Regions from separate parts of the Thermoanaerobacterium xylanolyticum LX-11 genome, predicted to be linked through region 2. Evidence: riboswitches for the same ligand, from Rfam matches in the RefSeq annotation. Region 2 holds a riboswitch; the other holds the start of a gene.
The links. A riboswitch is a leader RNA that binds a small molecule or an ion and turns the genes downstream of it on or off. The one in region 2 is predicted to bind fluoride.

Region 1: another riboswitch for fluoride. It lies ahead of crcB (fluoride efflux transporter CrcB); the one in region 2 lies ahead of THEXY_RS03130 (hypothetical protein).

The regions. Positions count from the first base shown of each region.
Region 1 is NC_015555.1:54,473-58,914, forward strand. Features, by position in the region: gene dnaX (DNA polymerase III subunit gamma/tau) at 1-1,231, shown strand, start outside; gene THEXY_RS00265 (YbaB/EbfC family nucleoid-associated protein) at 1,301-1,636, shown strand; gene recR (recombination mediator RecR) at 1,650-2,249, shown strand; fluoride riboswitch at 2,304-2,364, shown strand; gene crcB (fluoride efflux transporter CrcB) at 2,421-2,822, shown strand; gene crcB (fluoride efflux transporter CrcB) at 2,822-3,193, shown strand; gene THEXY_RS00285 (HD-GYP domain-containing protein) at 3,236-4,417, shown strand.
Region 2 is NC_015555.1:628,692-633,133, forward strand. Features, by position in the region: gene eno (phosphopyruvate hydratase) at 1-625, shown strand, start outside; gene THEXY_RS03125 (MFS transporter) at 760-1,947, shown strand; fluoride riboswitch at 1,972-2,032, shown strand; gene THEXY_RS03130 (hypothetical protein) at 2,109-2,441, shown strand; gene THEXY_RS03135 (HEAT repeat domain-containing protein) at 2,438-2,833, shown strand; gene THEXY_RS03140 (MFS transporter) at 2,846-4,033, shown strand; gene polX (DNA polymerase/3'-5' exonuclease PolX) at 4,165-4,442, shown strand, end outside.

The DNA of each region.
Region 1 (4,442 bases), 570 kb from region 2:
GTACATTATAGATGAAGTCCATATGCTATCTGGCAGTGCCTTTAATGCCCTTTTAAAAACACTTGAAGAGCCTCCACAGCATGCGATATTTATTTTAGCTACAACTGAGCCAAACAAGATACCTGCAACTATTTTGTCAAGGTGTCAAAGGTTTGACTTTAAAAGGATATCATCGAAAGTCATTTCACAGAATATAAAGAAAATAGCTGAAGACAGCCAAATAAATATAGACGGTAAAGCAATTGCACTGATTGCCAAGCATGGAAATGGTTCTATGAGGGATGCTATAAGCATACTTGAGCAGTGTGCTTCATACAGCGATGTTTTAACGTATGATGATGTGTGCGATATACTCGGCACTGTAAATGATGATACGTTGTTTGCTTTAGTGAATAGTTTAAACGATAGAGATGGAAAAGAAATCATAAAACAGATAGATAAGTTGATGCTTTACGGCATAGACGTAAATAATTTGGTGAAAGCTCTGTTATCTTTTTTGAGAGATGTGATTGTATACAAAACATGTGGTGATGAGTCAGAAGAGATATTAGAAACAGAGATAAATGATGTAATCGAGAAGGCATCTTTATTTGATATGGCGTTTTTATCAAATGCGTTAGAGAAATTGATAGATCTTCAGGGGAAAATAAGATATGCTCAATCTCCCAGAATAATGCTGGAGATAACATTGCTTAAGCTTATAAATCCGGAAATCTCACCTGATATAGACAGCATATTAGATAGACTAAATAAGTTGGAGAATGTGATTAAAAGCGGTAAGATGATGCCGTTTGTAGAGAAGGATATTGTCGCTAATGATAAAACTTTAAAATCTGAAGGGGTTTTTGATGATGTAGTGATAAAAAAAGAAGCGAAAAAAACTGATGATATAGTTGATAAAGTAGATAAGAACATTGAGATAAATGTAAATGAAGTTTTCAAAAAACTGTTAAGTATGATAATGAAAGACAGGCCGATGATTTTTTCTTTTTTAAGCTTAGGCAAACCGTATTTGAAAGATGGCAATTTTGTGATAGAATATCCAAAGGAGCATGTGTTTTATAAAGAAGAACTTAATAAAATCGAAAATAAAGATTACATCAAAGATGTTATTAAAAGACTGACAGGTAATGATTACAACATAGTTTTTGCTATAGAAGAAAAAAATGAAGATGAACAGTTAATTGAGGCAGTAAAAAAATATTTTGGCGATGTAGAAATAATAGATTGATTAATCACTACTAAGTCAAAATTAGCATATAAATAAGAGAGAATACAAAATTAATTAGGAGGTATTTGGATGGCTAAAGGAGGATTTCCTGGCGGTTTTAACATGAACAACATGATAAAGCAAGCGCAGCAGATGCAGGAGCAAATGAAGAAAATGCAGGAGGAGCTTGAAAACAAGACGGTTGAGGAGTCTGCAGGCGGTGGAGCTGTAAAGGTAGTGGCAAATGGCAGAAAGGAACTTATAAGTATAAAGATCGATCCGGATGTCGTTGACAAAGACGATGTAGAGATGCTGGAGGATCTTGTATTGGCTGCAGTAAATCAAGCTTTAAGAAGTGCTGAAAAGATGATTGCAGAAGAGATGGGAAAAATAACAGGAGGTTTCAACATACCTGGCTTGTTCTGAGGTGAGTTAATTAATGAACGTATATTCGAGGTCATTGTCAAGGCTTATTGATGAATTATCAAGACTCCCCGGCATTGGACGCAAGACAGCTCAGAGACTGGCGTTTTACATCTTAGATATGCCTTTAGATGATGTTGTCAATTTGTCTAATGCTATTTTAGAAGCAAAGAACAATTTAAGATACTGTAAAAAGTGCTATAACTTTACTGACAGTGAGCTTTGCAGTATATGCAGTGACGAGACGAGGGATACACATACCATATGTGTAGTTTCCGATCCTAAAGACGTAGTAGCGATGGAAAAGACGAGGGAATATCGAGGATTATACCATGTACTTCACGGTGCAATATCGCCTATGGATGGAATAGGGCCAGAGGATATAAAGATAAAAGAGCTGTTGGAGAGGATAAAAGATGCTGAAATCAATGAAATAATATTAGCTACAAATCCAGATATAGAAGGCGAGGCAACTGCCATGTACATTGCAAAGCTGATAAAACCTTTTGGAATAAAGGTAACAAGAATTGCACACGGTGTACCAGTAGGCGGTGACCTCGAATACACAGATTCTGTAACACTGTCCAGAGCTTTAGAAGGCAGAAGGGAAATGTAAATTAAAGTTTACTGAAAATTAATTTGACATAAAATTTGTTTGGATTATAATATAATTAAGACTGGTGAAGGAGCTCACCATTAAATGCGATGATGCTAATGGCTCCTATTGGGTATACTACCTGATAGGAGTATATTTATTACTTAAAATGAAAATGGAAGGGTGATTTTCATGGAATACATCTATATAGGAGTAGGCGGCTTTTTTGGGGCAATATTAAGATATTTAATTTCTACTTATTATCAAAGTATATTGCATACTGTATTTCCTATTGAGACATTTTTTATAAATATTTTTGGGTCATTTTTGCTGAGCTATATTTCAAATTTAACCCTGGAAGAATTTAATATAAATTTCAATATAAGACTTGCTATTACGACAGGATTTATAGGTGCCTTCACTACATTTTCTACGTTCACTAAAGAGACTATGGATCTACTGAGAAATGGGAGAATCGCAGTTGCAGTAACGTATGTCCTTCTGTCAATACTTATAGGATTTATTATGTCTTTTATGGGATTTGAGTTAGGAGATAAGACAGCAAAAATAATTAAAGGGCGTGAAGAAAATTGATGCTAAATATGCTGTTAGTAGGCTTTGGAGGAGTTTTGGGAGCAATATTAAGGTATGAAATATCCAGACACATAAAAGAGAGTAGGGAATTTGTAGTGCCATTAGAAACATTTATCATAAACGTAACAGGTGCCTTATTATTAAGTTTTTTATCAAGTCCTAAGCTTATCCATCTATTTGATAATGATGTAAAATTGTTTATCATGACAGGATTTATAGGTGCTTTTACTACATATTCTACCTTTTCTCATGAGACAATAGATCTTTTTCGAAAAAAACATTATATACATGCATTTTTGTATTCATCTGTTACTGTCGTTGTTGGACTTATTGGCGCTTTTTTAGGATACTATATTGGAAGTTTGTTTTAAATAATGTATTATAGAAGTATAGAAGGAGGGAGGTATGAGATTTTGATATTAGACTATTTTAGATTGCTTTCAGCGTTATCGCTATCATTAGATGTGATGGAAAAAAGAAATTTTGGACATGCGAGAAAAGTTGCCTATGTTGGCATAAGACTGGCACGAAATATTGGCGTTAAAAACGACGAAGAATATAAGATCTTTTATTCTGCCTTTTTACACGATATAGGAAAAAGCGATATAGTTGAGGACATTAACCATGATAGCACATGGAAGCATTCGTTAAAAGGAAGCGAATTTGTAAAAGAAATGCCGAAAGGGGATGAGTTTTCTGAAATCATCAAGTATCATCATGAAAATTGGGATGGAAGTGGGTATTTCCATCTTAGTGGAAACTCCATTCCTTTAGAAGCACAGATAATATATTTAGCAGATCAATTTGACATAAGGTACAGCATTATATCCAAGAAACTCAATGAGTACGATACAAGGGAAAACATAAAGAAATGGCTTGATTTAGAATCCGGAAAGGCGTTTAATCCACTATTGGTAAGTGTGTTTAAAGATCTAATGAAACAAGAAAAGTTTTGGCTGGATTATGAAAATTATAATCAGTTTGATGTCTTAAAACCGTACATAAAAAATGAAATTATGGTGCTCGGAATAGATGCTCTTGAGAATATCGCTGAAGTTTTTTCAAAAATAATTGATAACAAAAGCCACTTTACGTACAACCATTCAAAAGGCATTTCTGAAATTGCTCATAAAGCAGCTACAATTTCTGGATACGATCAAATTACAGTTCAAAAGGTTAAGATATCAGGTCTTTTGCATGATTTGGGCAAGTTGGCCATACCAAATGAAATATTGGACAAGCCAGGAAAGCTTACCGAAAAAGAATTTATGACGATAAAGTCACATACATACTTTACTAAAATAATACTACGTGAGATAGGAGGAATTGATGATATAGCTGAATGGGCTGCAAATCATCATGAGAAATTGGATGGCTCAGGGTATCCAGAAGGACTTACTGGAGAAGACCTTGATGGAATTTCAAGGCTTATGGCTGTTTGCGATATATACCAAGCACTGACAGAAGATAGACCTTATAGAAAAGGTGTGTCACATATTGAAGCAATCGATGTGATCTATAAATTGGTCAAGCAAAATAAGGTAGATGGGAAATCGCTGGAGATAATAAGAGAAATACAAAAAGTGAACAAATAAGTATACTCATCCATATAACTGTCAA
Region 2 (4,442 bases):
TTTAATCGAGGCAATAGAAAAAACAGATTACAGACCAGGAGAAGATGTAGCTATAGCGATTGACCCTGCTGCGTCTGAGTTTTATATTGATGGAAAATATGTATTTGAAGGTGAAAAAGTAAGTCGTACATCAAGTGAGTTGATTGATCTCTATTCAGAATGGATTAATAAATATCCTATTGTGTCCATTGAAGATGGACTTGCAGAGGATGATTGGGATGGATGGGCATTGCTTACGTCTCAGCTTGGTGGCAAGATTCAATTAGTAGGTGATGATATTTTTGTTACAAATCCAGAGATATTTAAAGAGGGTATAGAGAAAAATATTGCCAATTCTATTTTAATTAAGTTGAATCAAATAGGCACTTTATCAGAGACATTGGATACAATACAAATGGCTCAGAAAGCTAACTATACTACTGTTATTTCCCACCGCTCAGGTGAAACAGAAGATACAACAATGGCAGATGTAGCAGTAGCAGTAAATGCTGGACAGATAAAAAGCGGTGCTCCATGTAGGACTGAAAGAATAGCTAAGTACAATCAGCTTTTAAGGATTGAAGAGTTATTGGGAGATAGCGCTGTATTTAAAGGAAAAGATATATTTTATAATTTAAGGAAATAACTATAGAGTTTAGAAAGGATGGCTAACAGCATCATTAATTAATGACTGTTGTTAGCCATTTTGGTCTAATTTATTAATTAAAATAATTAGCGAGAAGAGCAATAAAAAAAGGACCACAGCAAAAAGGATTTGATATGATGAAAATTGATGATAAAGATAAAAAAGTGGCAATTAGTGTTATACTTCTACTTGGTATAGTTAGTGCATTTGGAGATATAACTTATGAAGGTGCAAGAAGTGTGTATGGTCCATATTTGAAGTTGTTAGGTGCAAATGCACTAATCGTTGGCATTGTTACGGGTATTGGTGAATTTTTGGCGTCTGCTATTAGAATACCAGTAGGATATGCTATAGATAAGACATCAAAACCATGGCTTTGGACGATATTAGGATATGGAATGCTTATTTCTGTACCTCTTTTAGCTATTACAGGTAAATGGCCAATAGCAGCGCTGTTAATAATATTGGAGCGAACCGGAAAAGCAATAAGAAGTCCAGGAAAAGATACTATTTTATCACATGTAAGTAAAAAAATAGGAACTGGATTAGGTTTTGGATTACATGAGTTGCTTGATCAAATTGGTGGTATTATAGGACCTTTGATTTTTACTTTTGTTATATCTTTTGCTGGTAGTTATAAGACGGGCTTTATTTTGATGTGGATTCCAGCAATACTTACTGTTATATTTGTAATATACGCTCGAAGCAAAGTCACTAATCCTGCAGAATTGGAGAAAAATACAAAAAATGCATCTAAAAATGTAGATTTGTTGAATAAAAACTTTTCAAGGCAGTATTTATATTACATGCTTTTTATATTTTTTGCAATGCTCGGATTTGCTAATTATCCGATTATTTCATATCATTTTTTGAGTCATAAAGTGTTAAGCCAAGATGCTATTCCACTTTTGTACGCATTAGCAATGGCGGTAGATGGAGTAAGTGCAGTATTCATTGGAAAATTTTATGACAAGAAAGGTTTTTTGTCGTTAGCAGTGCTTCCAATATCGACCTTTTTGATGACTTTCATGGTCTTTTCAAATATGCCAGTTTTGGCTATCGTTTCAATGCTTATATGGGGATTTATTACAAGTATGCAAGAAACTACGATGAGGTCTGTAATTACCGATATTACGTATATTTCTGAGCGAGGCAAGGCGTTTGGTGTATTCAGTGCTGTTACAGGATTTTCTATGTTTTTAGGAAGTACTATTTTCGGATACTTATATGCTCATTCTATCAATTTTATATTTCTATATTCAATAATAGCCGAAATGATTGCGCTTTTTTGGTATGTGTTATTTGTTAGATCAAGCAGATAAATTTATGGTATAATATAGTTAAAAGAATATTATGGTGATGAAGCTCACCTTAATTGCTTTGATGGCTAATGGCTTCTACATTTAGTAGGAGCTATTTTTGTTTTACTTTAAGGATAGAGCATGATAATAAAAAATAGTTGATATATGAAAGGATGATCGTGATGAAGAAAGTATCATTTGAAATAAGTGACGAACAAATGGAAGAAATAAAAGAATTAAAAGAGGATTTGGAAAAGGACGGTTTCAGCAGTGAAGACTGTTACAGAGCTATTTTTGAGATGGGTATTAAAGCGTATTGGATGGAACGAAAAAATCCTGATGATAAAGATATAAGAAAACAGCTTATAATGTTGGCATCAAAGTATTCCGCTATGAGATTTAAATATTTCCAGCTAGTAAGAGATAATCAAACACTGGATATTAAATTAAAAGGGTATGAGGCAGAAAACAATTATTTAAAAGGACTTTCTGGCATAAGGACTGATGAAGAATGAGGTATATATGTCCTAACTGCTTTAAAATAGCTGATATTGGCGATGAAAAATGTCAAAAATGTGGGTATGATTTTAAAAATATTACAAATGATGATTATAGCAAAAAACTTATTACGGCGTTAAATCATCCTGATTATAATGTACAGTATATGGCAGCAAAGATTATTGGTGAACTAAAAATTAAAGAAGCTAAAAATACTTTAATAGAGTATCTTAAGAAGGACAGAAAGGAAAGAGATCCCTACATTGAACAAGCTGTTGTAGCAGCATTAGGGGAAATAGGCGATAAAGATGTATATAATTATATTAAAGAAAATATAGATAATTTTTCAGTTTTATCAAAGAACATCGCCTTAATTGCTTTAGAAAAAATTAAATCAAGATTTAATTAGGAGGATAATAAAATGGATAATAAAGAAAGACAAAATAAGAGTACAGTCAATAATATTAAGACATTAGGATGGGTGGCTTTTTTTGGTGGTTTAAGCCAGGATATGATACAACCTATTTTGCCAACGTTTTACACTCAGATATTAGGTTTAAGTAAAGAAACCGTAGGGTTAATTGAGGGAAGCGTAACAACGATTGTCAGTATTATGAGGATTGTTTCTGGCATAATATCTGACAAACTTGGAAAGAGAAAATCAATCGTCTTTATAGGATATTTATTTTCTGCAATAGGAAGAATTTTTCTATCATTGACTAATGGTGCAGCAATGACGTTTGGATTGCGTTTTACTGATGGCATTGGTAAAGGTTTAAAGGATGCTCCAAGAGATGCACTTGTTGCAAAGTCATCTGAAATGAAAAACATGGGCTATTCATTCGGATTTCAAAGAATGCTTGATACGTTAGGCTCATTTATTGGACCACTTATCACAACAGGGTTAATGGTTTTGCTTGCTAAATACATAGATGAGACGAAATACAGGATAATATTTTTAGTTGCAGGGCTTATTGGCTTTATTACAATATTGCTTATTGGATTATTCGTAGTCGAAAGAAAAGGAGATAATGTCAGTACACCGTTTAAATTTGATTTCACTATATTCAAAGGAAAATTTTTGTTGTTTTTCATAGTTATGCTAATATTTACACTTGGAAATAGCAGTGATGCATTTTTGATATTAAGAGCTCGTAACGTAGGCGTAAGTTCAGCCATGATACCTATTATCATTGCCATGTTTAACCTTTTTTATGCTTTACTGTCTGTGCCCAGCGGAATACTGTCTGACAAGATTGGAAGGGTTAATGTAATCAAAATTGGATGGTTAATTTATGCAGTTACTTATCTTGGATTTGCATTAGCCAGGGTGCCTTGGCATATATGGATTTTATATGCAATTTACGGTATTTATTATTCTACGACTGAAGGTGTAGCAAAGTCTCTTGTTGCGCATCTTGTAGATGAAAATAATAGAGGAACAGCTTTTGGATTGTACAATGCTTCTATTGGTATCCTTGCACTGCCTGCCAGTTTTATTGCTGGGTATCTGTGGGATAAAGTTGCACCTTCCGCTCCATTTTATTTTGGCGCTGGATGCTCAATATTAGCTGTAATTTTTATAACTATATTTAGAATAGAAAAGTAAATAAACTATAAATCAAAGTATGGTTTACACATGAACCATACTTTATTATTTTTGTTTTACAGTAAAAATGATATAATATATTAAGAATATATCGGCAATTATTTAGATTAAATTAAAGAGATGTGATGAGTATGGATAAGAAAACTGTTACCGATATACTTAATGAAATAGGGCTTTTATTAGAATTAAAAGGTGAAAATCCTTTTAAGTCGAGAGCGTATTATAATGCTGCCCGTACAATAGAAGTTCTTGACGACGATATTGAGAAATTAATAAAAGAAGATAGATTAAAAGATGTGAAGGGTATAGGTGATGCGCTTAATAAAAAGCTTACAGAGCTTATTACTACAGGCAGACTTGAATACTATGAAAATCTTAAAGCATCGATACCTGAAGGCTTAATTGAGAT